One region of the Gracilibacillus thailandensis genome, then DNA from elsewhere that is predicted to be linked to it. Evidence: predicted binding sites of a transcription regulator. Region 1 holds the regulator's gene; the other holds the start of a gene.

What was found. Region 1 encodes LexA, which represses DNA repair genes until DNA is damaged. Its sites were predicted from a motif close to CGAACATATGTTCG; they were not measured.
Region 2: GH715_RS02975 (YhjD family protein) is a predicted target of LexA. The motif match lies at 9,307-9,320, and genes of this name have one in related genera.

The regions. Positions count from the first base shown of each region.
Region 1 covers NZ_WJID01000007.1:19,911-35,013, reverse strand. The annotation lists gene GH715_RS03330 (methionine gamma-lyase family protein) at 1-644, shown strand, start outside; gene GH715_RS03325 (MerR family transcriptional regulator) at 764-1,159, shown strand; gene glnA (type I glutamate--ammonia ligase) at 1,185-2,516, shown strand; gene GH715_RS03315 (DUF899 domain-containing protein) at 2,862-3,674, shown strand; gene GH715_RS03305 (hypothetical protein) at 4,555-4,737, opposite strand; gene GH715_RS03300 (HIT domain-containing protein) at 5,039-5,368, shown strand; gene GH715_RS03295 (hypothetical protein) at 6,056-6,619, opposite strand; gene GH715_RS21740 (N-acetylmuramoyl-L-alanine amidase family protein) at 7,042-7,815, shown strand; gene lexA (transcriptional repressor LexA) at 8,148-8,768, opposite strand; gene GH715_RS03280 (YneB family resolvase-like protein) at 9,031-9,678, shown strand; gene GH715_RS03275 (DUF896 domain-containing protein) at 9,793-10,020, shown strand; gene tkt (transketolase) at 10,187-12,187, shown strand; gene GH715_RS03265 (YneF family protein) at 12,406-12,630, shown strand; gene GH715_RS03260 (cytochrome c biogenesis CcdA family protein) at 12,870-13,574, shown strand; gene GH715_RS03255 (Na(+)/H(+) antiporter subunit B) at 13,618-14,043, shown strand; gene GH715_RS03250 (DUF2621 family protein) at 14,102-14,575, opposite strand; gene GH715_RS03245 (ATP-binding protein) at 14,765-15,103, shown strand, end outside.
Region 2 covers NZ_WJID01000006.1:38,936-54,038, reverse strand. The annotation lists gene GH715_RS03050 (M48 family metalloprotease) at 1-538, shown strand, start outside; gene GH715_RS03045 (hypothetical protein) at 571-1,509, shown strand; gene GH715_RS03040 (AraC family transcriptional regulator) at 1,623-2,495, shown strand; gene GH715_RS03035 (O-methyltransferase) at 2,692-3,327, opposite strand; gene GH715_RS03030 (hypothetical protein) at 3,314-3,589, opposite strand; gene GH715_RS03025 (hypothetical protein) at 3,717-4,163, shown strand; gene GH715_RS03020 (GNAT family N-acetyltransferase) at 4,188-4,601, shown strand; gene GH715_RS03015 (LCP family glycopolymer transferase) at 4,697-5,554, opposite strand; gene GH715_RS03010 (sigma-70 family RNA polymerase sigma factor) at 5,544-6,065, opposite strand; gene GH715_RS21915 (DUF2651 family protein) at 6,171-6,425, opposite strand; gene GH715_RS03000 (DUF3939 domain-containing protein) at 6,509-6,961, opposite strand; gene GH715_RS02995 (competence protein ComK) at 7,154-7,684, shown strand; gene GH715_RS02990 (hypothetical protein) at 7,748-7,978, opposite strand; gene GH715_RS02985 (RNA polymerase sigma factor) at 7,968-8,465, opposite strand; gene GH715_RS02980 (hypothetical protein) at 8,452-8,823, opposite strand; gene GH715_RS02975 (YhjD family protein) at 8,891-9,286, opposite strand; gene GH715_RS02970 (TVP38/TMEM64 family protein) at 9,474-10,142, shown strand; gene lepB (signal peptidase I) at 10,201-10,746, shown strand; partial or broken gene GH715_RS02960 (GNAT family N-acetyltransferase) at 10,880-11,705, shown strand; gene GH715_RS02955 (alpha/beta fold hydrolase) at 11,720-12,622, shown strand; gene GH715_RS02950 (DJ-1/PfpI family protein) at 12,710-13,327, shown strand; gene GH715_RS02945 (PASTA domain-containing protein) at 13,587-15,020, opposite strand; gene GH715_RS02940 (ABC transporter ATP-binding protein) at 15,013-15,103, opposite strand, start outside.

The DNA.
Region 1 (15,103 bases):
TTATTTTTGTTGACAATTGTTATGGGGAATTTGTGGAAATGAAAGAACCAACTGATTTAGGTGCAGATCTTATCGCCGGTTCTTTAATTAAGAACCCAGGTGGCGGTATAGCCAGAATGGGAGGTTATATTGCTGGGAAGAAAGCCTATGTGGAAATGGCAGCTAACCGGTTAACAGCTCCAGGAATTGGGAAAGAAGTTGGTGCAAGTATTGGTATGTTACAAGAAATGTATCAAGGCTTGTTTCTTGCACCACATGTTGTAAGTGAAGCATTAAAAGGAGCGGTATTTACTTCTGCTTATTTGCAAAAACTTGGATATAATACCACGCCCGCTTTTGATGCTCACCGTACAGATTTAATCCAATCGGTTACTTTCCATACTGCTGAAGAAATGATTGCTTTTTGTCAGGCAATTCAAAGACAGTCACCTATTAATTCACATGTACTGCCATATCCTGCATCAATGCCAGGTTATGAAGATGATGTGATCATGGCAGCAGGTACCTTTATACAAGGAGCAAGTCTAGAGCTAACAGCAGATGGTCCGATAAGAGAACCATATACAGCTTTTGTTCAAGGTGGATTAACTTACAATCATGTCAAATTAGCAGTTATCAATGCGGCAAACAAGTTGAAATCATGAGGATTAACGACCAAATTATTGCTGATGATTTTTTATGTTAACTTACCTAACATATCTTGACACTATATTTACAAAGTGTATAATAGAGTTATAGAAAACAGACGGAAGGGGTGATTGAGATGAGTGATTTAGATAGACGTTCCATGCCCTTGTTTTCTATCGGAATTGTTAAATCACTTACAGGATTAACTGCACGGCAAATCCGATACTATGAACAGCATCAATTGATACATCCATCTCGAACAGAAGGAAATCAACGGCTATTTTCGTTTAATGATGTAGATCGTCTATTAGAGATTAAAGAATTAATTGAAAAAGGTCTCAATTTAGCAGGCATTAAACAAGTGCTTGAAATGAAAAGCATGCCGAAAACAGAAAAGTCCGATTCAGATGCAAAATCGTCTGAAATATCTGAAAAAGAACTACGGAAAATATTGCATAAAGAATTATTGGATGCTGGCAGATTAGGCAAAACTTCGTTAAGACAGGGAGAATTATCACGATTCTTCCATTAAAATTATAAAGGAGAGAGTTTAATCAATGGGATTAACTAAAGAAGAGATTAAGCAAAGAATCAAAGAGGAAAATGTAAAATTTATCCGCTTGCAGTTCACAGATCTACTTGGAACAATCAAAAACGTTGAGATTCCATTAAGCCAATTGGATAAAGCGTTGGACAACCAAATGGTATTTGATGGTTCCTCAATCGAAGGTTTTGTACGTATTGAAGAATCTGACATGAAGCTTTATCCAGACTTAGATACTTTCGTTGTATTCCCATGGACTTCTGAAAAAGGGAAAGTAGCGCGTTTTATCTGTGATATCTATAATACAGATGGTACTCCATTTGAAGGTTGCCCACGTTACAACTTAAAACGTAACCTGAAAAGAGCAGAAGAGCTTGGTTTCACTGCCTTTAACATTGGTACAGAACCAGAATTCTTCTTATTCAAATTAGATGAGAAAGGTGATCCTTCTCTAGAGCTTAACGATAAAGGTGGTTATTTTGACCTTGCACCTACAGATTTAGGTGAAAATTGCCGTCGCGATATCGTACTTGAATTAGAAGAAATGGGATTTGAAATCGAAGCATCTCACCACGAAGTTGCTCCTGGTCAGCATGAAATTGATTTTAAATACTCTGATGCTATTAAGCACGCAGATGATATTCAAACATTTAAACTAGTTGTTAAAACCATTGCACGTAAACACGGTTTACATGCTACATTTATGCCAAAACCACTTTTCGGTGTTAACGGTTCTGGTATGCACTGTAACATGTCATTATTCAAAGGAAAAACAAATACATTCTTAGATGAAAATGGACCACTTGAATTAAGTGAGACTGCATATCAATTCATTGCAGGTATCATTAAGCATGCTCTTTCATTTACAGCAGTAACGAATCCTACTGTAAACTCTTATAAGCGTCTTGTACCTGGCTATGAAGCACCTTGTTATGTAGCTTGGTCCGGGTCTAACCGTAGTCCATTAATCCGTGTACCAGCTTCTCGTGGTTTAAGTACACGTGTTGAGGTTCGTAGTGTAGACCCATCTGCTAACCCATACTTAGCACTATCTGTACTTTTAGCGTCTGGTTTAGACGGCATTGAAAATAAATTAGAAGCTCCAGAAGCAATAGACCGCAATATCTATGTAATGGATAAAGAAGAGCGTGAAGCTAATGGAGTAAAAGATTTACCTGCTACGCTAGCCGATGCATTAGATGAATTGAAAAAAGACGAAACAATTATAGAAGCTCTTGGTGAGCACTTATTCGAACATTTTATCGAATCAAAAGAAATCGAATGGGATATGTTCCGTACGCAAGTACACCCTTGGGAAAGAGAACAATATATGTCTAGCTATTAATAAGTGGAAGCCCTTGGCACTGTTAGTGTCGGGGGTTTTTCTTTTTGTTTTAAAATCAGTGTGGTCTTTGTCCACCCCAAGTCGTACCCCAAAAACACTCCCAAAAAATTAATCTTTATTAAAAGATATGATTTGATTGAAATAAGATTCATAATTAGCGATTGAAGGAGTTAAGTTACAATAAAGTAAGAAAAAAACGTCAGTCATGCTATTCAAAAATGGGCCAATTAATTGAATGAAAAAGCGATGAAAATGAAATAAAGGTAATGTTTTTAGCAATCGAGAAGAAGCCCATAGCCATTGTGCGTGATAAACTTAAGAAAGCAAAAGAAAGGAGATGACTATATGAAAAAAACGCAAAATCATCTGCAACTACCAAATGTCGTGTCACGAGATGAATGGCTTGTGGCTCGTAAGAGATTACTGGCCAAAGAAAAGAAGTTCACTAGGGAACGGGATGCGTTGAATACCGAGCGCCGCCGACTCCCTATGGTAGAGATTAATAAGGACTATGTCTTTAATGGTCCGAATGGTAAGACAAGTCTGCTTGACCTGTTTGAAGGGCGTCCTCAACTTATCGTTCATCACTTCATGTTCGATCCTGATTGGGAAGCAGGTTGTCCGGCTTGCTCGCTGGCTGCGGACAATATCGGTCATCTTGCGCATCTGCATGCACGCAACACTTCACTGGCTCTGATCTCCCGTGCTCCGTTTCCAAAGCTCCAACACTACAAGGAGCGCATGGGTTGGAATATTCCTTGGTACTCGTCCTACGATAGCGACTTTAACTATGACTTTCACGTTACGCTGGACGAATCCATCACTCCGATTGAATACAACTACCTGACAAAAGACGAGCTTGTTCAGAAGGGAATCCCCGTTGATTCGGGACAGTCAATGGAAGTGCCTGGCGTGAGTAGCTTTCTTCGCGATGGCGAAAGAATTTTTCACACCTATACGACTTACGCCCGTGGAACTGACCTAATACTTGGTATCTTCAACTACCTTGATTTAACAGCTCTTGGCAGGCAGGAGGACTGGGAACAGCCACCTGGACGAAGTGATGGCAATGGCAAGACATGGCTCCGTCGTCATGACGAATATGATCACTCTGAAGAGTCGGACTCCTGTTGCCATTCAAAAAAGAGCGATTTGTGATCAATGTAGCTCATCAGTATATAATTATTAGTTGACAAATGTTTTAGAAACTGGGGATGAACGGAAATTTAAAGGGCCGTGAGTATTGACGATAGTACCTTAGGAAAAGATTATTTTAATAAATCACCTACCGATTAAGTGGGTGCTAACTTTTTAATCAACAGTTTATTCAATTAAAACACACCCCAAAAAACACCCCGAAAAATTTAAAATAATTGATTTAGGTTGATTTTATTAAAATATAAAAAGGTTGCTTTTTAAATCATTTGAATTAAATTTACCGTGTTTCTTCCTATTAAGTTATAATCCGTACGCAAGTACACCCTTGGGAAAGAGAATAATGTAGCTATTAATAAGTGGAAACCCTTGACACTGTTGGCGTCGGGGGTTTTTGTTTATCATGAAAAATTGTGCGTGTTTTAGTTACCCCACGATTGCCCCACAAACGCCCCACTTTTTACAGGAGTAATCATTAATTACTGTCATTGAAGGAAGACTCATATGTTTCCATCGATTCCTTGTCCGATCGTTTCGAGGTATGTGAGTATACGTCTGCAGTAATTTGATAACCTCCATGTCCTAGGCGTTCTTGAATAAATTTTAGGTCGTACCAGCCTCCAATTGGCATGATGAACCAAAAGAAACCGCGCTAATCCATAGTGAAGTATCTGAAGCACTGGAAGCTGATCGTAAAGAAATCAAGAAGGGTTAGAAAAGAAGTAGCTGATGTCTACATTAAATTTTTGGATTTATGCGGAAGTAGAAATATTGATCTCGAAGTCGCGATTATTTTCAAGATGGAGTTGAATAAAGCTAGATCTTACAATCACGGCAATAAGGAATAGTAATTTGAAGATAAAAAAGACCGCAAGAGCAGTCTTTACAATTTATCTTGATGATTAGTCTTTTTCAACTCATTAGATATTTCAGATAAAATTCTATTCTTTTCTTGCAATGTCTTTATCAAAGTAAGAGCAAACCAAATAATAAAAATAATAGCAGCGATTGATAAAATTATTGGAATTAGAGTTAAAAAAATACCAAAAACATTAATTGAAGTCATTACTTAAATTCACCTCCTATACACTAGGAACATAATAGCATCTTTAACTTTATTTAACAATTATAAATGAGAATGCAGAATTGGTATAAATCAGGATGGAATAGATTTAGCAATGAAAAAGTTTAAAATTCAAATTATAAGCTTTTTATATGAAGAGAGGGAGACTAATTAATCGCAATATGTTATTTTATGGTATAATTTCAGTATGGAAATTATGGTATTGTTAATATATTCCCTTAAACTAACGGTTAAACAAAGGAATAGAAATTGTCAAAATAACAAATTATTTTAGGAGGTCATTATGACGGAAGATTTTTATTGTGATGAAGTATTAAGTGGCAAAACCCAAGTCAATAAAGTGTTAGAAACAGAAAATGTCTTAGCCTATCATCATACGAAACCCTTTTGGCCAGTCCATGTAGTTGCAATACCTAAGAGGCATATACATTCTTTAATTACGTTGAAAGAAAGTGATAACGAGTTATTATTAGAACTATTGGGAGCAATTAAAAAGGTTGCAACGATGGTTACCGAGGAAAATGGTGCATGTAGAGTAATTACCAACTTAGGGGATTATCAGGACTCAAAACATCTACATTGGCATATAGTTTCTGGAGAACCGTTGAGATAGTTATTAAAGTAACAGGGAATGGGGGAAGTTAATAATGTCTGATAAAAAATAGCAGAGAGCTTTTGGAAGATATGGTATCTGTGTAGATATCCATCATGCCTCTGTGAATCACTGCCATTGCTCTACGCCTGTGGTAGGGATTTTTTTATTTATAATTTCATCTGAAGAAATTTTTTATAGCTTCCATTCGTATTCTATGGCCACAATCTTCAGCCAAAAGACACCATACCTATTTTGCTTATACTGGTTGTGCTTTAAACTTCCTTCGTATACATTAAACTCTCTTTTACAGTTATAATGTAACATTTCACCTTATAATAAAACTTTTGATTTTCCATTTACCTATTCCTTTCCAAAAAAATGAAAAGTATTTTTCTAAATAGTTTATTATTAGGGTTTCATTCTACAATAGGTATTTATATCATGGTGAAAATTCCTGCAAAAAAAGTAGCCTTAGCTACCGACTTTCTCATTTAATTCTATTAACTCTTCTTAATATGGACATCGAGGAAGGTAAGGTAATTTACAACCTGATATTCAACGAAGAAAAAAATAGCACCTTCCGAGTAAGGAGGTGCTAATAATTTTATTGCTCCACCAGATGCTCCACATTTGCCCCACTTTTTTGAAAAAAGCTAAATATTTTTAATACATGTCAACTAAAACAAAACGTCCATAATAGAGTATTTATCTCTGATTATTTACGATTCTGCTGATGAATTTCGTAAACCAAAAAGAAGTAAATGCTATGACTATATCGATTAGGAACAGATAAAATTGATTCATTCCTTTATCGAATATTACCAATCCAAAATGGGCTTCTATGCTTCCAAAACCAAATGCAAAGACTGCACTTAAAATTAGAGTATACAAATAGAAGTTTTTCTGATTATTAGTACAATATTGATACACAAGTAAGAAGCCTACTGGAAGCGCGGAAGCTGTCATATTTAGTGCTAGCGGCAATGCTGGTACGAGAAAGTATGGGTGAACAAAATAACCGTAGCTTTCGAGCATAATATCAATATATGCCCAAAGCATATGAGCGGTGTATCCGAAGAAAAACAATTCAAACAACCTTTTTCTATCCACTGTAAAGTAGAGCAAGAATAGGGGGAATAGCAATAAAAAAATTACAACCCAAAATTGCCAAGTCCCCATGTGGGAGTAATTATTCCAATAAGATGATATTATCGAATTTAACTCTTCATGTTTTTCGTATATCTGCTCCCAATATTCCCTGTATGTCATAAAATGCCCTCCTATGCTTATCACAATGTTCGACATCATATTTTAATGTATCCTTAATTGGGACGTTAATACAAGAGGATTTAATTTCTTCCTAAATACCAAATACCCTTGTGAAAAAAATCACAAATATTTAGGGATAAGCAAAAAATTATACTGCACCAGGACTGACAATGAAAATATCTAGGCCATACAATAATGGATCTGTTGCGAGAGTAGCTCCATTATTTATAATAGCTAAAATGGAACTTTTTAATCTTAAAAATAGATAAAAGAGTCATTCTATTGATTTTAAGAATCGTAATTTTGCTAATGTGTTGGTACCGTCCAACCTAGCAAATAAGCTAAAGCATATAAATGAAGTAAGTGGCAAAAACTTGACGGAATTATTACGAGAAGAGTTTGGTGATCAGAGGAGGATAAAGATGGTTAAAATTTATATTGATCCCGGGCATGGTGGTAGAGATTCTGGCGCTACAGGTAATGGACTAAGGGAAAAAGATTTAAATTTAGCAATATCATTGAAAATCAGAGAAAAGTTAAATCATTATCAAGGGGTTACTGTTCGTCTAAGTCGTATTAAAGATAGAACATTATCATTAAGACAACGTACGAATGATTGTGTAGTAGTTAACTCACTTGTAGGAACAAAGTCTGTTCAAAAAGTTGCAGAACTAACATTACCTATAACTGCTTTTGCTGGTTTAGACGTTTTAGATGATCTTGTAGCTGTTGACGTTGTTCCAAATCTAGACGAAGTTACGCAAAATGCTCGTATTATACGAGATAAAGTAGTGAACATCGGTGTTCTTCCAGTTACAATTACGGTTACTATTGCAGGTGTTGATTTACCAGTGACATTGTCAACTTCAATTCCTTTCCAGGAGCACACTGACTTCCCGGGCGCTTGTCCAGAAGATACCTTACAAGAGACTCCACTTGAAGTGGAAGGAATCTTCACTCAACCTGGGGTACCAGTAATAACTGGTCCTGTAGTGGGTGACTTGGTTACAGGTATATTGTTTAAAGTAGTTTTACGAACTAATATAACGGTTACACGACCAGTTATACAAGATGCGCAAGGAAATATTTGTGATGTGAATCCAAATCGTTGTAATAATATTGGAGATGCACCTTCCTTCACATTACCTGCACCAGAAAATGCTAACGGTGGAATAATTCCATTAAGTAATAGCTAATAATCATAGTTAATTGCTCTATGATAACCAAGGATTATGTGAGTTACAATTAATATGTAAGTGTAGCATAAAGAAACCGGACCATATTCTAAATCTATGAAAATACAAGGAGACCCTAGAACTTTTTAAAGTCTGAGTCTCCTTGTACATCCATTTATTACTGGAGAAAAACAAAAAAGAGGTATAGAATATAAGACAATCTACAATGGAAGTATCACTACAATTGTCCTTAGTATACATAATAAGATTATAGTAAACAATAACTTATGGTATTGAAAAAAGAAAAGTGCGACTTATATAAAGTACGCACTTTTTTATTATGACTAACTTATTTAGATACTGCGATACAAGCCGACTACTTTTCCTAAAATACTGACATTATCATAGATTAGCGGATCCATCGTTGCATTTTCAGGTTGCAAGCGAATATGATCTTTTTCTTTAAAGAAACGTTTTACAGTTGCTTCACTGTCTTCTGTCATTGCAACGACAATATCTCCATTTTCTGCTGTGTTTTGTTGTTTGACAATTACCTTGTCTCCATCTAATATTCCTGCTTCAATCATACTGTCTCCCTCAATAATCAATACAAATAATTGTTCGCTTACATGCATTTCATTGTGCGGAATTGGAATATATTCTTCAATATTTTCGACTGCTGTGATAGGAAGACCAGCCGTTACTTTCCCGATAACTGGTGCAAATGTAGCTTCTGTTTGCGGAATTTCCAGTTCTCCATCTTGTGGAAGTACTTCTATCGCTCTTGGTTTAGTAGGGTCACGTCTGATATAACCTTTCTTCTCTAATCTGGCTAGATGACCGTGAACGGTTGAACTTGATGCTAAACCAACTGCTTCTCCAATCTCACGAACAGATGGCGGATATCCTTTTAGCTCTACTTGTTCTTTAATATAAGCTAATATCTCCTCTTGTCGTTTTGATAGATTTGTCATATTTAAATCTCCTTATACGTATTATTTATTAATCAAAGTATAGCATAGTAAGATCAGATTTACAAACATTCGTTCGAGAAAACTGTTGACATGAACATCTGTTCGTGTATAATTAAGATACGAACAAAAGTTCTGTGGAGGGATTTATCATGTTAAAAAATATTTCTAAGATTGACATTTTCTATTTGGTTGCCTTTATACTAGCTATTGTCTTTTTTTATGTTTCAGCAGTAACTAGTTTATAAAATGAAGGAGTAAATTTATGACGAAAGCAATCATTTATTGTCGTGTGAGTACAGAAAAGGAAGCGCAAGAAACTTCTATTAAACGGCAGCAAGAAGAATTGCAATTGTTTGCAAATAAATATAATTTCGAAATCATCAATATAATAGAAGAAAAACAGAGTGGATATGAGATTGAACGAGAAGGTATTTTTGAAATGTTAGAGGAGTTTCAAAGCGGAAAGGCAGATACACTACTCATTCAAGATGAAACAAGACTTGGAAGAGGAAATACAAAGATAGCATTACTTCATCAGTTAAATCGCTTAAATGTCAACATATATACACTTTCACACCATGGTGAGCTACAACTATCCGAAGGCGATTCAATGGTGCTACAAATTGTCTCGATAGTAGAGGAATATCAAAGGAAATTACACAATGCGAAAATTAAAAGAGGGATGAAGAAGGCAGTAAATAATGGATTTAATCCAGCCGAAAATCTTTCTAATCAGCATCTCGCCAAAGGTAGAGAACGAAAAGAATTTCCGATAGAAGAAGTAGTCCGGTTAAAAGGGAATAATTTAACCTTCCAAGAGATCGCGTCGATTTTAAGAGGAATGGGTTACGATGTATCTAAAGCAACTGTGCATCGCCGTTATCAGGAATACCAATCACTTGAAAACTGATTAAATCAAGATTAGAATAAAGAGAGAGTATACGATTCGTGTATACTCTTTTTTCATTGTAAACTAGGATAAATCAACCGTTATTATGGTATAGAAAAGAGGTGTCAAATCTCTATGTTATCAAAGGAAAAAATTGCTCGTATTAATGAATTAGCAAATAAAGCGAAAACAGAAGGTTTATCAGATGAAGAAAAGCAGGAACAAAAATCTTTGCGTGAAGCCTATCTGAAAAATGTTAGAAAGTCATTTAAAAATCATATGAAGGGGATGACTGTTGTTGACCCGAATGGTAATGATGTCACTCCGGAAAAATTAAAACGATTAAAAGAGAAGAAAAAGTAGAGAATTCTACTTTTTCTTCAAAAATTATAAAAGTTTAGCAAAAACTGATATTTCTAAAGAAATTACGCGCTTTTTGTCTTGATATACTTGTCTTTAAATTGATTTCGTTATAGGATTATAAATGTGCGTACATATTTTGCAATTTTGAAAGGGGACAAATGAAAAGATGGCAAATCAAATTGAACAAATGTCTATTAATGCAATAAGAACATTGTCAATAGACGCGATTGAGAAAGCTAATTCTGGTCATCCAGGGTTGCCAATGGGTGCTGCTCCAATGGCATATACGCTTTGGACACAACACATGAATCATAACCCGAAAAGCTCTAAATGGTTTAATCGTGACCGTTTTGTATTATCTGCAGGTCATGGCTCTATGTTATTGTACAGCTTACTTCACTTGTCAGGTTATGATGTAACAATCGATGATCTAAAAGGATTCCGTCAATGGGATTCCAAAACTCCAGGTCATCCAGAAGTACACCATACCGATGGGGTAGAAGCAACGACAGGACCATTAGGTCAAGGTATTGCGATGAGTGTAGGTATGGCAATGGCTGAAAAACACTTAGCAGCTAAATACAATAAAGATAAATTTAATGTAGTAGATCACTATACATTTGCAATTGTTAGTGATGGGGATCTAATGGAAGGTATTTCACATGAGTCTGCATCTCTAGCTGGTCATTTAAAATTAGGTAAGCTTATTGCTTTATATGACTCTAATGATATTTCATTAGATGGTGAGTTAAACAAAGCATTCTCCGAGAATGTAGAAGACCGTTTTAAAGCTTATGGATGGCAAGTAATCCGTGTTGAAGATGGTACGGATACAGAGTCCATTTCACAAGCTATTGCAGATGCAAAAGCAAATACGGATCAACCAACATTAATTGAAGTAAAAACTGTAATCGGCTATGGTTCTCCTAATAAATCTGCTTCAGCTGCGTCACATGGTGCACCACTTGGAGAAGATGAAGTTAAATTAACCAAAGAATTTTATAATTGGGAACATGAAGATTTCCATGTACCTGATGAAGTATATCAGGACTTTAATACGAAAATTGTTGAAAACGGTAAAGCAGTAGAGCGAGAATGGAATGAATTGTTCGATGCTTACAAGAAAGCATACCCTGAATTAGGTCAGGAATTAGATGAGGCTATTAACAATCAATTACCTGAAGGTTGGGATAAAGACTTACCAGTATATGAAGCAGGTAAAGACGAAGCTGCTACTCGTGCTACATCAGGTGAAGTTTTAAATGCTATTGCGAAAACTGTACCTTCATTATTCGGTGGTAGTGCCGACTTAGCAGGTTCTAACAAAACGAATCTAAAAGATGCTGGAGATTTCTCAGCTGCAGAGCCAGACAAACGTAATATCTGGTTTGGTGTACGTGAATTTGCGATGGCAGCTGCGTTAAATGGTATGGCATTACATGGAGGACTTAAAGTATTCGGTGGTACTTTCTTTGTATTCAGTGACTACTTACGTCCAGCTGTTCGTCTGTCTGCTATTCAGAATCTCCCTGTAACATACGTATTAACACACGATTCAATTGCGGTAGGAGAAGACGGACCAACTCACGAACCAGTAGAACAACTAGCTGCGTTTAGAGCTATGCCAAATCTTTCTGTTATTCGCCCAGCAGACGGTAATGAAGTACAAGCTGCATGGCGCTTAGCAATGGAATCTACATCACAGCCAACTGCATTAGTGCTTACTCGTCAAGGACTTCCTACGTTAGAAGGAACTGCTGAAAATGCATACGAAGGTGTGAAAAAAGGTGGTTATGTAGTAAGCCCTGCTTCGAAAGAAACTCCAGATGCGATTCTAGTTGCAACTGGTTCTGAAGTACAACTTGCAGTGAAAGCGCAAAAAGCTTTAAAAGAAGAAGGAAAAGATGTAAGTGTTGTAAGTATTCCTTCATGGGATCGCTTCGACCAACAAGATGTAGCATATAAAGAATCTGTATTACCAAGTGCTGTAACGAAACGAGTTGCTATTGAAATGGCTTCTTCATTAGGCTGGGAGCGTTATGTCGGCCTTGAAGGAAAAATCATTGCAATCGACACATTCGGAGCATCTGCGAATGGAAACAAACTTATTGAAGAATACGGCTTCACTGTAGAAAATGTTGTTAAACACGTAAATGAATTATTTTAATTAAACTAAAATGGGACAGAGGAGCAGGTTCCTCGTCCCATTTTTTTGCCATTAGAAATGTGTTTCAACAAACTTAAATATATAGTAAGTGCGAACGATTATGATATGATATTAAGCTAAAGTTTTTTTGCGTAGACAAATTCACAAGCAAGTGCTTGTATTATTAAAGGACTTTTACTATACTGTATAAGAGACAAGTTGAAGGAGGAACAAAACGAATGAGCACTGTTCTTTGGATTATATTTATCGTGGTTGCTCTTTTAGCCGGGATTGCCCTAGGCTTTTTTATCGCGAGAAAGTATATGATGAACTATTTAAAGAAAAACCCACCCATTAATGAACAAATGTTAAGAACATTAATGATGCAAATGGGCCAAAAACCATCGCAGAAGAAAATCAAGCAAATGATGCGTTCTATGAACAACCAAATGGATAATAAATAACCATAGGTTGTAACATAATTGTCGAATTAGAATCCTTGCTAATAAACAGCAAGGGTTTTATTATATTTATAGAGAAAGAAATTCTATAAAATGATCCTTTGATCAGACGGTTTGATCCCCATTGATCATTAACTAAACTTATCAGGCTGTGAGCGTCTGTTGCTTACTTATGTTAACTTGAAGTAGGGCTTACTGACGTTAGCATCGTGATGAATATTGAGGAGTCTGGAGTGACCAACTTGAATGAAGTAAATATTTTTATTGCATTTGGAGCAGGTTTTTTATCATTTATCTCCCCATGTGTATTACCACTTTATCCAGCATTTCTTTCGTACATTACTGGTATGAGTGTCAATGATATAAAAGAAGAAAAAGCAATGTTTAACTATAAAAGCATTCTACATACTTTATTTTTTCTTTTAGGTTTTTCTAGTATATTTATTCTCCTTGGATTTGCGACAAGTTTCATTGGTGAATTTTTAAATTACTGGGAAAATTTAATTCGTCAAATAGGTGCGATTTTAATTGTCCTTTTTGGTTTAATTATCATTGGAGCTTTAAATTTTGATTTTTTAATGAAAGAAAAAAAAGTACATTTTAAAAACAGACCAGCTGGTTTCGTTGGATCATTTATTATTGGTATGGCATTTTCATTGGGGTGGACTCCGTGTACAGGTCCGATTTTGATGGCAGTCATTTCGCTTGCAGCAACAAACACTGAACTGGGGATACTATTAATGACTGCTTATTCATTAGGTTTTTCTATTCCGTTCTTTATTCTTGCCTTTTTTATTGGTAAAATGAAATGGATAAAAAGAAATTCACAAAAGTTAGTGAAAATCGGTGGCTATGTGATGATTTTTATGGGGTTCTTCTTGTTTTTTGATTTAATGACGAAGCTCACATCATTTCTTGCTGGATTTTTTAACTTTCAAGGATTTTAACAAACAGATAGAGATATACTAACAATATCCGGAGGGGAAGTCTATGGCAAAAACGAATGATTTAATTTTAAAAACAATGACAGTATTAATTGCGTTTATTTTGTTTGGGTTTGCAGTAAATTTATTTTTTGCAGGGCACAATGAACCAGGTGGAGGTTTTATTGGAGGTTTGATGACTGCGGCTGCAATTGTTTTGATGTATATGGCTTATGGTGAGAGAGCCGTTAATAAAGTATTGCCAGTTAATTATCGTACCATGATTGCAATTGGGCTGATTATTGCAATTGCTACAGGAATCGGCTCTTTCCTATTTGGTCAACCATTTCTTAGCCAAACATTTGATTATTTCCACTTTCCTGTTTTCGGAGAGGTGGAGCTGGCAACAGCACTATTATTTGATTTAGGTGTTTATTTAACAGTAATTGGCGTAACCATGACGATTGTCTTAACTATTTCTAGTGATCGATAACATGAAACTCTACTTTCAGGGTAATTAAAAACGCAGCAAGACACGTTTAACGTAGATATTAGCGTGTTTTTGCTGCGTATTTTTTATTCCGGTAATCTTCAGGTGAATATTGAAAGAAAGGTTCATATTGGTTAATATCAATAGATTTTTCTTTCAGTTTCTTGCGTAAAAATTTATGATCTCGTTTAGGAGTTGCCATTATATAGCCTTGAATTAATGTTTCTTGTGTAATTTCCGATTCATTCTTATCAAGAGCCAGTTGGCCAATTTTGCCGGCAATCTTCTGTCTTGCTACATCACGAAACAATTCTGGGACAGGTGATACTAACTCTTCAAGAAAAGCTTTCTCATCATCTCTCCATAGATGTTTAGATTGTTCTATGTAATATTTTTCCCAATCTAAATCAGATTTTCCATCATCTTTAGGCAAACTCTTTAAAAATTTGCGAAACATAAAATATCCACCAATCGCAATCAGACCTAATAAAATAAAAGTCCATATCATGATAAATAGCATAAAGCTAAAGGACATAAAGGTGACACCTGCCATTCAATTTATTATCATTTTATTTTTATGTAAAATATAGTAATATAACTATGAATCGTATATTTAGTCATGATTATTTATATTTCTCATATAATTTACTAGATCGTTGATATTATAGCATGATTAGACTTTTTAACAAAATATTTTTGATGAAAAAAGTTAGGGGGTAAGGCCTTGCTTAATTATGTCGATCAGCCAGATAGCACGAGTGTAAATGACGAAGTGGAAAAAACTATCATGCTTTCGGATTTACCAAAAGAGATACTGAATAAGGTTGAAGCTAATGGATTTGATCTTATAAGTATTAATAATTATTCTGGAAAGATTGAATATATATCGGAATCAGTTAGAAGAGTTTTAGGCTTTAGCAAAGCACAACTAATTGGGAAGTCAGTGTTTCGTTATATCATGCGTGATGATCAGAAATATGTCAGAAAATTTTTTAATGTAAACAGTTCCGAGGAGCAGAAATTTTATATACATATTCGTAATCAAATAGGCAGATTTATTGTG
Region 2 (15,103 bases), on a different contig from region 1:
TAAAAGTGAGAAAGTGTCCACCTATAATGCTTATGTGACAGGTATTTTCAACCATGCTCGTATTGTATTATGGGACACCACCATTGCTGGCATGCAGCAGAATGAAATTTTATTTATTATGGCCCATGAGATCGCGCACTACATCTATCATCACGTTTACTGGGGAGTAGGTTTATATCTTTTGTTAACACTTGTTGTATTAATGGTATTACAACAGTGGACTCGCTCGTGGAAAAGTGTCTATTCTTTGTCATCTTTAACAAAATTATTATTTATGACAGTAGCTATACTCATGCTTTTGCAGCCTTTGTCATTATGGGTATCTCGAGAAATGGAAAATCAAGCAGACCAATATGCAATTAATCATACGGAAGATTTATCTCCAGCATTGACAAGCTATAGACAACTTGCTGAACAATCGAAAGCAGATATTTCTCCAGCTCCATGGATTCGATGGTTCCGTTCCAGTCATCCATCAATAGCGGATCGTATCGAACGAATCAAAAAAGAAATAGAAAATCGTGAAACGAACCCGTAATTTGATTCGTATATAGAGTAGAGGTGGTTGAATTGGATACTTATTATCAAAAAATAGTAAAAGCTCAGGAAGATAAGCGCAAATTAAATCGACTTAAGCACGAGCGAAAAGAATTAGCAGTTGAATTAGAAAAATTGGAGAAGCAAAAGCAGGAATTCTATCAACAATTGCAAGATGAGAAAGTAGACGTCGAAAAACTAGAATCCTTTAGTGTAGCGAATATTTTTTATTCGATCACTGGCCAAAAGTTAGAAAAACTTGATGAAGAGAAACAGGAAGTCGCAAGAGCACAATTACGCTACCAGGAAGCGAAAGCGTCTGTTCAGGACTTGCAAGAGGATATCTCTGTATTAGATCAGCAAATTCGTGAATTGGGAGAGCCTGATGTTCGTTATCAGCACTTATTAGAAGAAAAATATCATCATTTGTTAGATACCAATCATGAAAGTGGACAACAAGCACTTGAAGTATTAGAAAAATTGGGAAATATGCAAGATGAGAAATCTGAAATTGCCGAAGCGATTGATGCAGGAGAAAAAGTAAAACGTGCGCTATCATCCGCTCTCTCTTCTCTAGATAGTGCGAAAAACTGGGGAACGGTTGATATGTTTGGCGGTGGCTTAATTTCGACTTCGTTAAAACATAGTCATATTGATGATGCCAAACAAGCTACACACGATGCCCAGCGGTTATTACGGAAATTTTCACATGAGTTAAATGACATCGGCAAATCATTTCAGGCTAATGTCGAGATTTCTGGTGGGTTAACTTTTGCTGATTATTTTTTCGACGGTCTTATCATGGACTGGTTTGTGCAAGACAAAATCAACCAGTCAGAACAACAAGTCAGTGAAATGTATCAAAAAGTAGATGAGACGATTTCGCAATTAAAGCGTCTTAACCAAGATGTTAACAACACTATCGATCAAGCAAATCATAAATGGGAACAGATTATATATCATGCATCATAAGTAAACCCCTCGATTGGAAGTCGAGGGGTTTTTCGATCCGACACTTTTGTGCACCAAAAGTCGGAAGAGCTTCTTTTATTCCTGCTATTCTTTAATCAAGGGAGGTCATTTTGATGAATGGATTAAGAGAAATGAACAATGCATTGGAATATATCGAGGAGAATTTAACCAATCAAATAGATTACACAAAAATAGCGAGTATTGCCTATTGCTCCGAATACCATTTTAAGCGAATGTTTTCTTTTCTGGCAGGTATTACTTTATCGGAATATATTCGCCGTCGACGCTTAACTGTCGCAGCATTTGAACTACAAAATAGCGATGCTAGAGTAATTGATATTGCCATTAAATATGGCTATCAATCTCCTGATTCCTTTGCCAGAGCTTTTCAAGCTTTGCACGGCATTAAACCGTCAGAAGCAAAACAGCATGGTTCACCACTAAAATCTTTTCCAAAAATGACCTTCCGATTATCAATTGAAGGAGGAAATGAAATGAACTATCGTATCGTAGAAAAAGATCCCTTCCGAATTGTTGGTGTGCAAAAACGGGTGCCAATTATTTTTGAAGGAGAAAATCCAGAGATCACCGCCATGTGGAAATCACTGAACAAGGAGAAAATCGGGCAATTGAAAGAGCTCTCGAACACAAAACCTAATGGGATCATTCAAGCATCCACCAATTTCTCAGAAGGACGTATGGAGGAAAAAGGAGAGCTGGATCATTATATTGGGGTGGCTACAACAGAAGAGTGCCCAGAACAATGGGCTGCTTTAGAGGTTTCTGCCTTTACTTGGGCAGTTTTCGAATCAATTGGTCCGTTTCCACAACACTTGCAGAAGACATGGGGGAGAATTTACGCTGAATGGTTCCCATCATCCAATTATCAGCAGACGAAAGGTCCGGAGATTCTTTGGAATGAAAATAGCGATTTTGGTTCGCCAGACTTTAAAAGTGAGATTTGGATACCGGTAGAGAGGAAATAACGGGGTGCTCTAGCATTCCTCGAGGACAAAAGAAAGCGAAAATGATAAAAAGTGTCTTCGAGAACCACTCTCGAGGACAAAAGAAGGCAAAAATGATAAAAAGTGTCTTTGAGAACCGCTCTCAAAGACAAAAAAGACCAATATGAAAAAAAGTGCTATTATGAAAGAATGAAGGACAAAGTGTATCCTTCATTCTTTATTTTACTTGGGCTACGGTAATGCCATCACCAATCGGAACAAGTATGGATTCTAATTGTGGATGATCTGCGACTGTTTGATTAAACTCCTTCATCAATGTGGTATAACGTTTGGAGTCTATGCTCTGATCAGCGACACTACCTCTTACCAACACATTATCGATAGCAATCACAGCATTGGGTTCCGCCAGTTTAATGCATCGTTCCAGATAATTCGGATAATTTCCTTTATCAGCATCAATAAAGAAAAAATCAAATCGTTTATTTTCAGCTTCCAGCTTTTCAAGACTTTTTAAAGCAGGACCTGTTAAGTATGTAACCTGGTCTTTGAAACCTGCTTTAGCGAGGTTACTTTCCGCTAACTTTGCATATTTCTCCTCTAATTCTAAAGAGGTGAGCGAGCCATTTGGTCCAAAACCTCTTGCAAGACATATCCCACTATATCCACCAAGTGCCCCAATTTCTAGCACTTGTTTAGCACCTGAAATCGATACTAACATCGTTAAAAATTTTCCAGAAGAAGCTGATACAGAAATATTAGGCATTCCATTTTCCTTGATGGAGGTAATTACATCTTCCAGTAAATTATCTTGCGGATTAAAAACGGAGTCAATATACTGATTAATTTTCTTCATTCTGTTCACATCCCTTTTTGTTGTGCGTTTCTGTTTCAACTAATTCAAACAGCTGTTTAAATTCTTCCATCATCATATCAATTGCCTTTAATTCACCTACTAATATTTGTTGGATGGATTGAAATTCGGGTTGCTCCAATTGTTGTTGAATAGTCGAGCGCTTTAGTTTTAAGCGTTCTAAAAAAGCGAGAGCCTTCCCACGACGAAATGTCTTAGCCCCCCTTTTTTTAAAATGAATATGATCTGATTTGTCACTGTTCATTGGTCATCTCCCCTTCTTTTTTGTTGATTGTATACATTTGTATACAATTTGTCAATTAATGCATATACCATTATTTAGAAATGAATGTTAAAATAACCGTATAAATCTCCAAATAAAGGAGCCCGTTATGAAACAGTTTCTTCGTGTTTTGTTCATGATAACTATGGGAGTCTTTTTGTCTACGAACATGGTTTTTGCTACTTCATGGGCGTATCCTTTTGTTGTTTGGGATGATCATACCTATGAAGTGGTGGATGAATCTATTACAAATATTGTTGAAGAGATAGGGGAAGTAACAAGGTATTCAGATATGGAGACGTACTCTGGAAATTTCTCCAATGCTTATCCAAAGGGAACCAAATATTATTCCATACACGGAGTAAGTACAGAGGAAGCTATTGCAGTTGAAATTAGTGAAGGCGAGTATAAAAAAGCAGTACGAAAAGGTGAATTTCAGGCAGATAAACGAGATGTATATCCACTTATACAAACTGTTATCATAAGTGTAGTTGCTATTATTGCTATCGCTGTAATAATTGCGATAGTAATTACATTAAAAAGAAAACATAACTAACGCAAGCAAGGTTGGAGGTATATCATGCTTATCAGGCATTTCAAAATCAGTGATGTTCCACAAATTCTACCTTTAATGAAACAATTAGGCTATCCTACGACAGAAGATCAGTTTCAGCAAAGAATGGCTACCATTCAAACACTACCTAAATATCAAACTTTCGTGGTAGAGGAACAGAATATTATTGTTGGGCTACTAGGGGTATCTCTGCAACATTTCTATGAACACGACGGGACTTTTGTTCAAGTTGGTGTATTTATTGTTGATAAGAAATTTCAAGGACAAGGAATTGGAAGACAATTACTTGTAACCAGTGAAGAGTGGGCTGAGAAACATGGAGCGAGAAAAATATTAATTAATAGTGGTAATCGTGAAGAAAGAAAAACAATAGTAAAAGTCTTGTGGGGAAACACAAGACTTTTTTGTAAGAAAGTATAAAATTTGCGCAGGTGTCTAGCTCGGAGCGCCCAAAAACTATGGCGCGACTTCACGAATCGCCCTCCGATCAGTCATCACCGGTTCGCTTTTCTCAGTTACTTATCTATATGGTTCTGTAAATCATTCTTTAGTTTTTCTAAGAAGCTTGGTTCTAATTCAACATAGTAAATCTCATCTTCAAAGATATTGTTTAATCCTTCTTCCAACTGAATTACATCATATTGGTTTGATTTCTTTTCCATTTGATTGAAAATATCTTCAGTTAGATTTGTTTGATGGTGAGAAATAAGCTCCATTAATTCAGGAAACTTTTGATCCTTCTCTAATAAATTGGCAAGACTATTTTGTTCTTCGATTTCATATATTTTATTTTTATCATCAATTCCTAATAATTGAATTATTTCTTCCATTGGCATCAAAGCATAATAATCAATCGGAATATCTAAATAATGAGATACAGTTTTCACGCTCGCCGCTGGATCATTATCATGAGCTCCAACATGTAATAACTTTGTTTTTTCGAATTTTTCTCCTTCAGCATTATACCTGTCAACATGTAAATCACGGGGAAGGGAAACTACTTTTACACTTTCCTTATCGAAATTAAAGGTAAGCAGAAGATTAAAAGGATTTCTGCGTCTATCTGCATCCTCACCCATTAGCAATAAAACAGAATCCCCATTGCCTTCTTCTGCTGATGTGATACTTTTGTCTGCATCTGAATTTTGTTTTTCGTTAAGAATAAAAGATGGGATTAACGCAATAGCCAATATGAAAACTGCTATAGTTGCCATGATCGGCACTATTGGACGTGTGAAACTACTTTTATTATGATGTTGTGTTGTTGTTTGGCTATGAATTTTGTTGAATGTTTTTTTCCTATCATCTTTTGTAAACGTTAAATCTTCCTGATCTAAATAAGAGGATAATTCTTTCTCGAATTTACTTGCCATAAATATTTTCCTCCTTCATTATAACTTTTAACCGCTGTTTTGCCCGAGTTAATCTAGTTTTCACCGTGTTAAGGTTAACTTCTGTAATGATTGCTATTTCTTCTAATGTGAAAGATTTGTAGTAATAAAGAAAAATCACCTCTCGATACTTTTTTGGCAGTGAAAAAATACAGTCTTTAATTTCATTTTGTTCCTCTGCTTCCATTACCTTACTTTCAGCTGAGAATATCGTCAGCGTATTTTCCACAAAGTTTTTTGCTTGTACTTTTCGGTTATGCCAGCTCCTGAGATGATCCTTACATTCATTGATAGCAATCCGATATAACCATGTTTTAATGGAAGCCTCATTTCTGAATTGCTCAAGGTTTTTATAACACTTTACAAAGGTGTTCTGAACCATGTCTTTAGCTAGCTCTTTATCTTTCACATATTGGAACGCTAACCGTACTAAATCATCACCGTAGTTTATCATGGTTTCTTCTAATAATTGTTCTTTTTCCAGTTCTGTCATGACACCACTCTTCTCTCATTTATCTTACTTTCGCACATTGGACGAAAGCGAGATTTAAATAGTTTCAAAATATAAGAAAACTTTTTAAAAAGTAAAAAGAAGCCTTCATGATAAAGGCTTCCTCCTTTTCATTTTGGTAGTTACCATTTTAGTTAAGAAAGCACCTACAAATGCCAAAAATCCATAGATGAAAATCCAGAAACCGAATGATCTGTTAAACCATAAAAGGGCAGCTATGATTCCAAGCAATATCACTAGAATAATAGGTGCAGTGAGGTTCTTAAGTATCAAGTAACCAACGACCCCAAGTATAATAGATATGATAGGGAATATGAAAATGATCAATGGAACAGTAAGCATACCAGTTCCTCCTGAATATCGGTATCATTGAAAGTAGCTTGTTGTCTTGTTTCATTAGCTGATCTTGTCAAGGACATACCCCTTTACTTAGGCTTTATCGTCGTAACTAACTGTTCTTGGTCCGTAATATAAAAATCCATTTCTGGTCGTTCGCTGATTAAGTTAAGTTGTTCTAGTTTAAAAAAGTTCACTCTGCGATAGGGATCATGATCAATAATCGGTAATTCCTTTTTTTGTGCGATATATTGATCGACTGCTTGCTGGACTTGATCCAAAGCTTGTGCAATATGCTTATCTTCTTCCTCAAATAAGTCATAGGTTTCTTTTGACATATAGTATTCTTTGGATGGAATCGCCTTCAAAATCGGAGCTAGTAAAGTATAGTCTAGCGATAAGTCGTCCTTGATCAATATTTTCAATGGAATATTTGGAGGTAAGTCTCTGCTGTACTCATGAATAGCGGATCGGACTTCTTCTAATGATATGTCTTTTGTAGGGAATTTTTTTGTTTCTTTTTTCTTTTTCTTAAACCACAATTATTTCACCTCATTTTTTTGCAAAAATTTTGTTGAAAATGACCACTCAGTTGCCTCTTTTAAGCAAATTATAGCAAATTTCTGCTAGATTGATAGTCTAACTCGAAATTTCGGGCTATTTTTCGTTATTTTATATCCAATTTTATCAAAAATTGCTACATTATAGTGGAATAATTTAAAGGAGGAAATGAAATGGAAATTTTAATGGAGAAGGTTCGGGAAATCAGTCCAAAGACATTAGCAGTGGTCGGCTATGAAGGAGATGGGAGGTTTTTAACACGTGTGATTGAGTATGAAGAAGTAGATGATTATGAAACGACATTTAGTACACAACAAGTGATGGATGTTACTTGTAAAGCGTTTGGTATTAGTTTAAAAGGGTTGATTGAAGGATCAAGAATGTTAAGTGGCATCACGCATAAACCACCAATTGCGATTGACAGGATAAGTGGCATGTATTTTTTTCCTGTGGAATCCCCCTTAAGAAAAGCTTGTACATGGATTGCGCATTCACACGTTCTCGAAATAGAAAAAATAGAGCAACACTCAACACGGGTCGTTTTTAAAAATGGGCGGGACTTGGTGTTAGAAGTTTCTTATGCTACGATGATCAATCAATTGTACCGTACTGCTCAGTATCGCTACTTACTTAGTAATAAAATGGAAGACATCCTCGAGGCTTCTCAGCATATTGCGGAATCGAAATGGCATAAAAAGAGATAAGATGATGGTGGCTAGAATAAACCCAATAAGGCTCTTGCCTTATTGGGTTTATAGGTTTATTCGCTAAATAAATAGTAAGGGGATGGAACAAAGTAATATGATCATAGGAAGCAAAGCAATTGTTAATGGTGTCCATTGCTTGGAGATAAGATCTACCGGATTTTTCGCTGGCGCATAAAGCCAGTTGGCGATCCGTTGTGATAATGATTTTTTCAATGGAATATCTGGTACATCTACTTCAAATTTATCTAATTTTTGTTTTAATTCCTCGGAAATATCGTGTTTATTCATCATCATCAACCTCCAATAGGTCTTTTAGCTTTTTTAATGAACTGTGTAGTCTTGATTTTACTGTCCCAATAGGAATTTGTAAAATAGCAGCAATCTCTTTTTGACTTAAATCATGATAATAAGTAAAAATAATTACAGCTCTTTGTTCAGGTGGTAGGTGTTGTAAGGTAGTGCGAATCGTAATCTTTTCTTCTAGTGATACTGGTTCTTCTTGGTTCGGTTCATATAAAAAAGGGAGTAGCTTTTTGAACTTGTTCCGTCTTTTTAGTTTCGTCATCGTTAACTGGTAAGCAATTCTGAATAAAAAAGTGCGAATATGGGACTTAGACGGATCAAAGTTCGTTTGATATTTTTGGAATTTGATAAATGTATCCTGGACAATATCATAACTTAACCCTTCATCTTGCGTGTAGCGGTAGGTGAACTGATAAATTTGTTGATGGTAAGTGGTAAATAACTCTTCCACTTGAATATTATCATTTAAACTCATCAGACCACCGCTCTTTAATTCCTTTAAATACATATGCTAAGCGCGTAATAAACCATATTGATGAGAGCATAGAAAACATGAATGCTTGGTGAAGGAAAAATTGCAACCAATTATCATCGATTGTTTGACCCATAAATAAGCAGGTAGCTAATCCAATAATGCAGATAAATGCATAGGCAGCACATATAATCGTGACATAATCCCATCTCGTCCAGTAAAAGTATATATCTGATTTTTTGAAATCAACTTTCTTCTGGTGATCCTTTACTACTTTTTTATTCAATGTAGCAATGATTATTGCAAATACATTACCTAATATCAATGCAACAATCAAGCTAATCAACCAACCTAATTGCATTTTTAATCATCTCCTTTACTAGTTATACCATGAACGGAGATGAAAAGTTCACTATTTTCTTAAAAAATTACAGCTTTACTTCTTCTTTCGAGGAAGACGTTGATTCATAAGCATGTGCAAGTAATTCCTCTAAGATCAGTTCGACTTTTTTACGAATAGCTGGATTAAAGTAATTCCGTTTTTCCTCTTTTCCTTTGCAGAGGAATAGGTAAGATGTGAATGAATCATTTTTTTCTGCTGCAACGACTTTAATTTTCTCCTGATACATTTGTTTGCGTAATTTTCTTCGTTCTTCGGTTGCGTTTTTTTCCATCTTTTCCAACAGCGCAATATATGGTTCATTTATCTTAAAAGGGGATAGTTGGTTCATTTTTTGTAAATCATGTTTAATAACCTTTAAGGCCATTGATAAAAATAGAAAACGTGATGCTAATTTCCACTCTTGTTCGTTTAAATATCTCATTTTCCATTTCCACCTCCAAGGGAACGTTTGTTCTATTATATACCCGAACCGCTAAAAAATGCAACAAAATTGTAAAAAAATCAAATAGAAATTCAAGGATTTATGTGAAAGATTAGGAAAACAGCGAAAAAAATATTAAAATGAAAATAACTCATTTTTTTGGTCAGTTGAAGGAGTTAAACAAGGTATGATTACATATAATATAAGTAATTTAGATAATATTGATGTGGAAGAGATAAAAGATCTAGTCGAAGCAAATGAGTTTGGGCAGTTAGTAAACTTCTTATTGCAAAGCTATGAAAGCTTAGGCCCCATTCCAGGCTTTTTACTCCCATTTATTGAAGCATTTCTTCCTTTTTTGCCGGTTATCGTATTTGTGATGACAAATGCAGCGGCATATGGGTTATTGGAAGGGTTTATTTTGTCATGGACAGGGGCCAGTTCAGGGGCAATAGCAGTATTTATGTTGGTTCGTCGTTTCAAACATATTCGGCTATTGCAGTGGATTAGCAGAAATAAACAGGTGAAAAAGGTAACCAATTGGTTGGAACGTCATGGGTTTGGGCCATTATTTCTTTTACTTTGTTTTCCATTTTCCCCTTCTGCCGTGATTAATTTAGTAGCTGCGATATCAGGAGTAAGCTTTTACCAATTTGTATTGGCAGTATTATTAGGAAAAGGTGTCATGATCTTAACCTTATCCTTCATTGGAGATAGTATAGTCTCCTTTGCACAAAATCCTGTTAAAACCATAGTATTAGCAATAGGAATCTCCATACTCTGGATCGTAGGTAAATATATAGAGCAACGCCTGCAAAAAAGAGCTAAGGAAAAAAGTGGAGGTAAAAAGGATTAGAATCTTCCAAAAGGGGGTAAATTAGTTAATAAAGAGAGTCCCTTTGGAGGGAAGGTATATGGATAAGAAACGTATTTGGTCAATTGTGCGAATTGTTGTTATTGCATTGGTGTTGGCATTCTTTTTTCGATCTTATTTATTTGCAAGTTATGTTGTAAATGGTAAGTCGATGGAACCAACACTGCATGATGGAAATTTATTAATGGTCAATAAGATAGTATATGATTTAAAGGATATCAACCGTTTTGATGTCATTGTTTTCCACGCCAATGATAAGGAAGATTATGTGAAAAGGGTAATCGGAAAACCTGGTGATCATATTGCTTATCAAGATGATAGGTTATATATCAATGGAGAAGCAATTGATGAACCATATTTGGATCCATATCGGGAACCGAATAAAGTACTTACAGAAGATTTTACTTTAGAAGAAATAACCGGTGAAGAAGTCGTACCAGAAGGGAATTTGTTTGTATTAGGGGACAACCGAACGAAAAGCTATGACAGCAGAGCGATTGGTTTCGTGAAAGAAGAAACAGTGGTAGGAAAAGTAGATATCCGTTATTGGCCGATGTCAGAGCTTAACTTCCAATTTATAAACTAAATAAAGGAAAGCGCTTTAATAAGGAACTCAATCCACAACTGTTGATGAATGGATTGAGTTTTTTGGTGGAATTTCATGGTATAATATGGTGGGGATAAAAGGGGGAAATCATAATGGGGAAGGAGATATAGCAATGATCTCTGAATTAAAAATGAGCGATTATAATAGGTGTAAGCATTTGATAAATAAAGATGGGCATATGGAAGTGGAAGCTGTCATTCTGGGCAATAATCCAGGGCGTATCTTTGTAGACAACCCAGAATCTCCTGATGCTGCATTGATGTGGCTTGGGAATAATGATGGATTTTTTTTTATTAGGTAATGAGGAAAACGTGGTGTTTAGAAAACAATTAGACCACTTCATAGAGAAAAATATTTTCCCCGAAGCAAAAATGCAAGGCTTGAATGATCTAGAAATAATAGCACATCATCCGGAATGGAACCCTGTAATAGAAAACATCTTTAAGCACCGAAAATTAGAAAGTTGGAATCAGCGAGTATATCAGCTCTCTCAAGCGAATTATAGAGCAGACAAAGAGCCAATCATGGATCACCAATATCAAATGCTGAAAATAGATAAGGAACTTTATGAAAATAATGCGATTGAAAATATGGAATTCTTACACAGCAATCTTTCAGAGTTTTGGACTTCATCTTCACGTTTTTTTGAAATAGGTATTGGTTATTGTATGGTTTATGCTCATCAGATCGTCAGTATTTGTTTTTCTGGTTTTGTGGCTAACAAACTTCAGTGCATAAATATCGAAACAGTAGAAGAGCATCAAGGCCAAAAGTTAGCACAAAAGGCTGCTCATCTTTTTGTGCAAGAATGTTTCGAGAAAAATGAAATACCATATTGGGATTGCATGGTAGAGAATAGTCCATCTGTTGCGGTTGCTGAGAAGTTAGGATTCACTAAAAAATTTGAATATAAAGGTTATCAATTTCCGATTGGATAAAAGAGAGGTGTAAGATGACAACTATCTATAAGAGTAAAGAAGGCAAACGAATAATAACTGAGAAGTACGAAAAGTATTTGGACAATCTCCCTTTCGATGTAGAACGTGAATATGTCGATACAAGCTTTGGCACAACCCATATACTTGTAGCTGGTCCAGAAAATGCTCAGCCTGTTATTATTCTTCAAGGTGGTAACTGTATTAATCCCATGACGCTTTCATGGTTTTCTCCATTAGCAGAGCAATATCGAATTTATGCCCCAGATACAGTTGGTCATCCAGGATTTAGTGCAGAAAAAAGAGTATCTGCAAAGGATCAGAGTTTTGCCCATTGGATTGAGGAATTAATGAATCACTATCAAATCTCCAAAAGTGCATTTATTGGCCCGTCTTATGGTGGTGGGATAATACTAAGATTAGCTACTTTTATACCTGACAAGATAGCATCTGCTATTTTAGTTGCACCAGCTGGATTAAAACTCGGTTCTAAATGGCAAATGATAAGGGATATATTATACCCGCTTATTTGTTTCCATATCACCTCATCTAACAAACATCTCCAAAAAATGACAAATGTAATGTCGGATAACAGCATGAAAGAAATCGATGTAGAGTTGATCGGCGATGTGATGAAATATGTAAAGCTAGAACAGAACATGCCGAAGCTGACAGAAAAGGAAGAGTTAGTAAACTATAATGCTCCTACCTTAGTGATAGCTGGGACAAAGGATGTCTACTTTCCCGAAAGCAAAATACATCATAGAGCAAAAGAGATTATTCCTAATCTAGTCGCATTTAAAAGTTATGAAATGGGACATTTTCCTTCAGAAGAATATCTAGCAAAAATGAATCAGCAAATCGAGAAGTTTCTGGAGGAATATTATGAAGAAGTTGATATAGTACAAAGTTCTATCTAATCAACTATTTTGTTCATGGATATGGGAAACAAGAGTCTTCCAAACTAATTTAATTTATACATGATACCGGAAAGAGTGGAGAAAAATATGTCACAACGTACAGTTGGTATTTTACTATTTAATGAAGTAGAGGTATTGGATTTTGCAGGTCCATTTGAAGTTTTTTCATTAACAACGAAAACGGATTTAGAAACAAAGGCTTTTAACGTGATCACTATTTCAGAAGATGGAGAAATGATTAAAGCCAGAAATGGTCTGAAGGTGATCCCGGATTATAATTTTCATCATCATCCTGCATTAGATGTTTTGGTTGTGCCAGGAGGTTACGGTGCAGAAGAAATTGAAATAAATAATTCTAACCTGATTGAGTGGATTAATCAGCAATACTCACAAGTCGAATGTATCGCATCTGTATGCACAGGAGCATTACTCTTAGCTAAAGCAGGATTATTAAATGGAAGGAAGGCAACGACACATTGGATGGACCAAGACAGATTGGCAAAGGAGTTTCCATTAGTAGCTGTTCAGCGTAATGTAAAGTTCATAGATGAGGGAAAGGTTATTACTTCTGGAGGGATCTCGGCAGGGATTGATATGTCTTTTTATCTTATCTCGCGTATTTATGGAAGAAACGTTATTTATGGAAGAAACGTTGCAGCGGAAACAGCGAAGAGGATGGAATATGATAGCTTTTTCCAAGGATAGATCTTAGTAATTTTTTTGCTGATAATTCATTAATCTTATAAAATCTCCTGATAGTAGATTCACAAACTATCAGGAGATTGTTTTATAGGATAAGAAAATATAAAATTTGCGCAGATGTCTAGCTCCGAGCGCCAAAAACTAGGCGACTTCACGAATCGCCCTACGATAAGTCATCATCGGTTCGTAAACTCACCGTGATTCCTTTATCTCAGTTGATGCTGAAGTCGCTACGTTTCTAAACGGGCGCTCTGCGCTTTTCTTATTTCTCGATCTGTTCTTCTGCTGGTTCCTCTGTTTGCGGACTTAACTCTTCTTCGATTTCTTCAGGTGCTTCATTTCCACCTGGGCTGTCAAAGGATCCAGGATCAGCGTCTTTATTGTTGCTCACGCGAATTTCTACGGTGTAGTCCATGGAAACAAAGGAATTAAAGTTGCTCATACCGACAATTGTACCCTTCACTTCAGGTGCATCGACATATTTAACTATGTAAGAGATATCTGCTCCTTTGGATTGATAGTCCTCATAGAACAAACGTGGTAAATCTCCTTCTAATTGTCCACGGTAATCTCTTAAATATGGTTTGCCCTCTGAATAAGTGACAGTAATACTTTTATTATCTTGATCGGTTAATTCTGTTCCTGGTTCGATAGACTGGGCGATTAAATTTCCGTACTTTACTTTATTATGGAATCGTTGTCTCACTGTTACGGATAGACCTTCAAAGCTTGCCGCCTCTTCCATGGAGAGCGACGCAAAATTTGGTACTTCAACAGATTTTCCAAGTGAAATCGTGACTTCCATTTCGTCCTTTTTGGCAATCATTGTTTCCGGATCAATATTTTGCTTACTAACTAATCCAGCTTCAATGTCATTGGATGCTTCTTCGTTGTAGGTTATTTCAATTTCGTTGGTATCAGCCCATTGCTCTACTTCTTGTTTGCCTTTATTAACAAAATCAGGTACTTCTATATCTTCTTCAAAGACTTCTTCCCCTTTGGAGAAATAAACACTGGCATTATCTTGGCGTCGATACTCTTCTTCACTTATATCTTCATCTCTTATAACGAAGCGGGTGAATTCTCCTTCTTCCACTTCATCACTGAATTCGGTAACAATTTGTAAGTTTTCTGCTCTGTTTTCTTCCTTCCAAGCTTCGACTTCGCTTCTAGTCATTTCGGAAAATTCAGGTAATTCAATATGCTCTTCTGGATCTGCACCAATGCTACTGGTTAGGGTAATCGTTGATCCTTTTTTAACCTTTTTTCCTTTTGCTATGCCTTGTTCGATAATATGATTGGCATCATATTCCATACTGTGTTCCTGCGTTAATTCTATCTCCATATCGTTCTCATCTGCCCATGCTCTTGCATCGGCAACTGGCCCGCCAACAAAATCCTCCATATCGACATAGCGAATGCTGTAGTATAAGAAGGCAATTAACAATAATGCAAGAACTCCAAGAGCAATATAAATGATTAATTTCTTGCGTTTCTTCCATTGGTAATCTGGATCGATTTCAATATGTTCATGGTTGTCACGTGGAGAATTTCTCACGCTTTTTTGCTCAGTAGGAAACGATTCTTCTTTAGGCAGCTCTTGGTCCGGTTTCTCATTACTAGTTGGTGGCTCTTTTTTTTCTTTAGGCAGTTTATCGTAATTATCTTTGTCAAAATTAGAAAGAAAATCACTCATTGGTATTCAAGACGCCTTTCTTTAAATAAAATGTTTGGTCAGACTGTTCCGCAATATCATTGGAGTGCGTAACCATAATCACA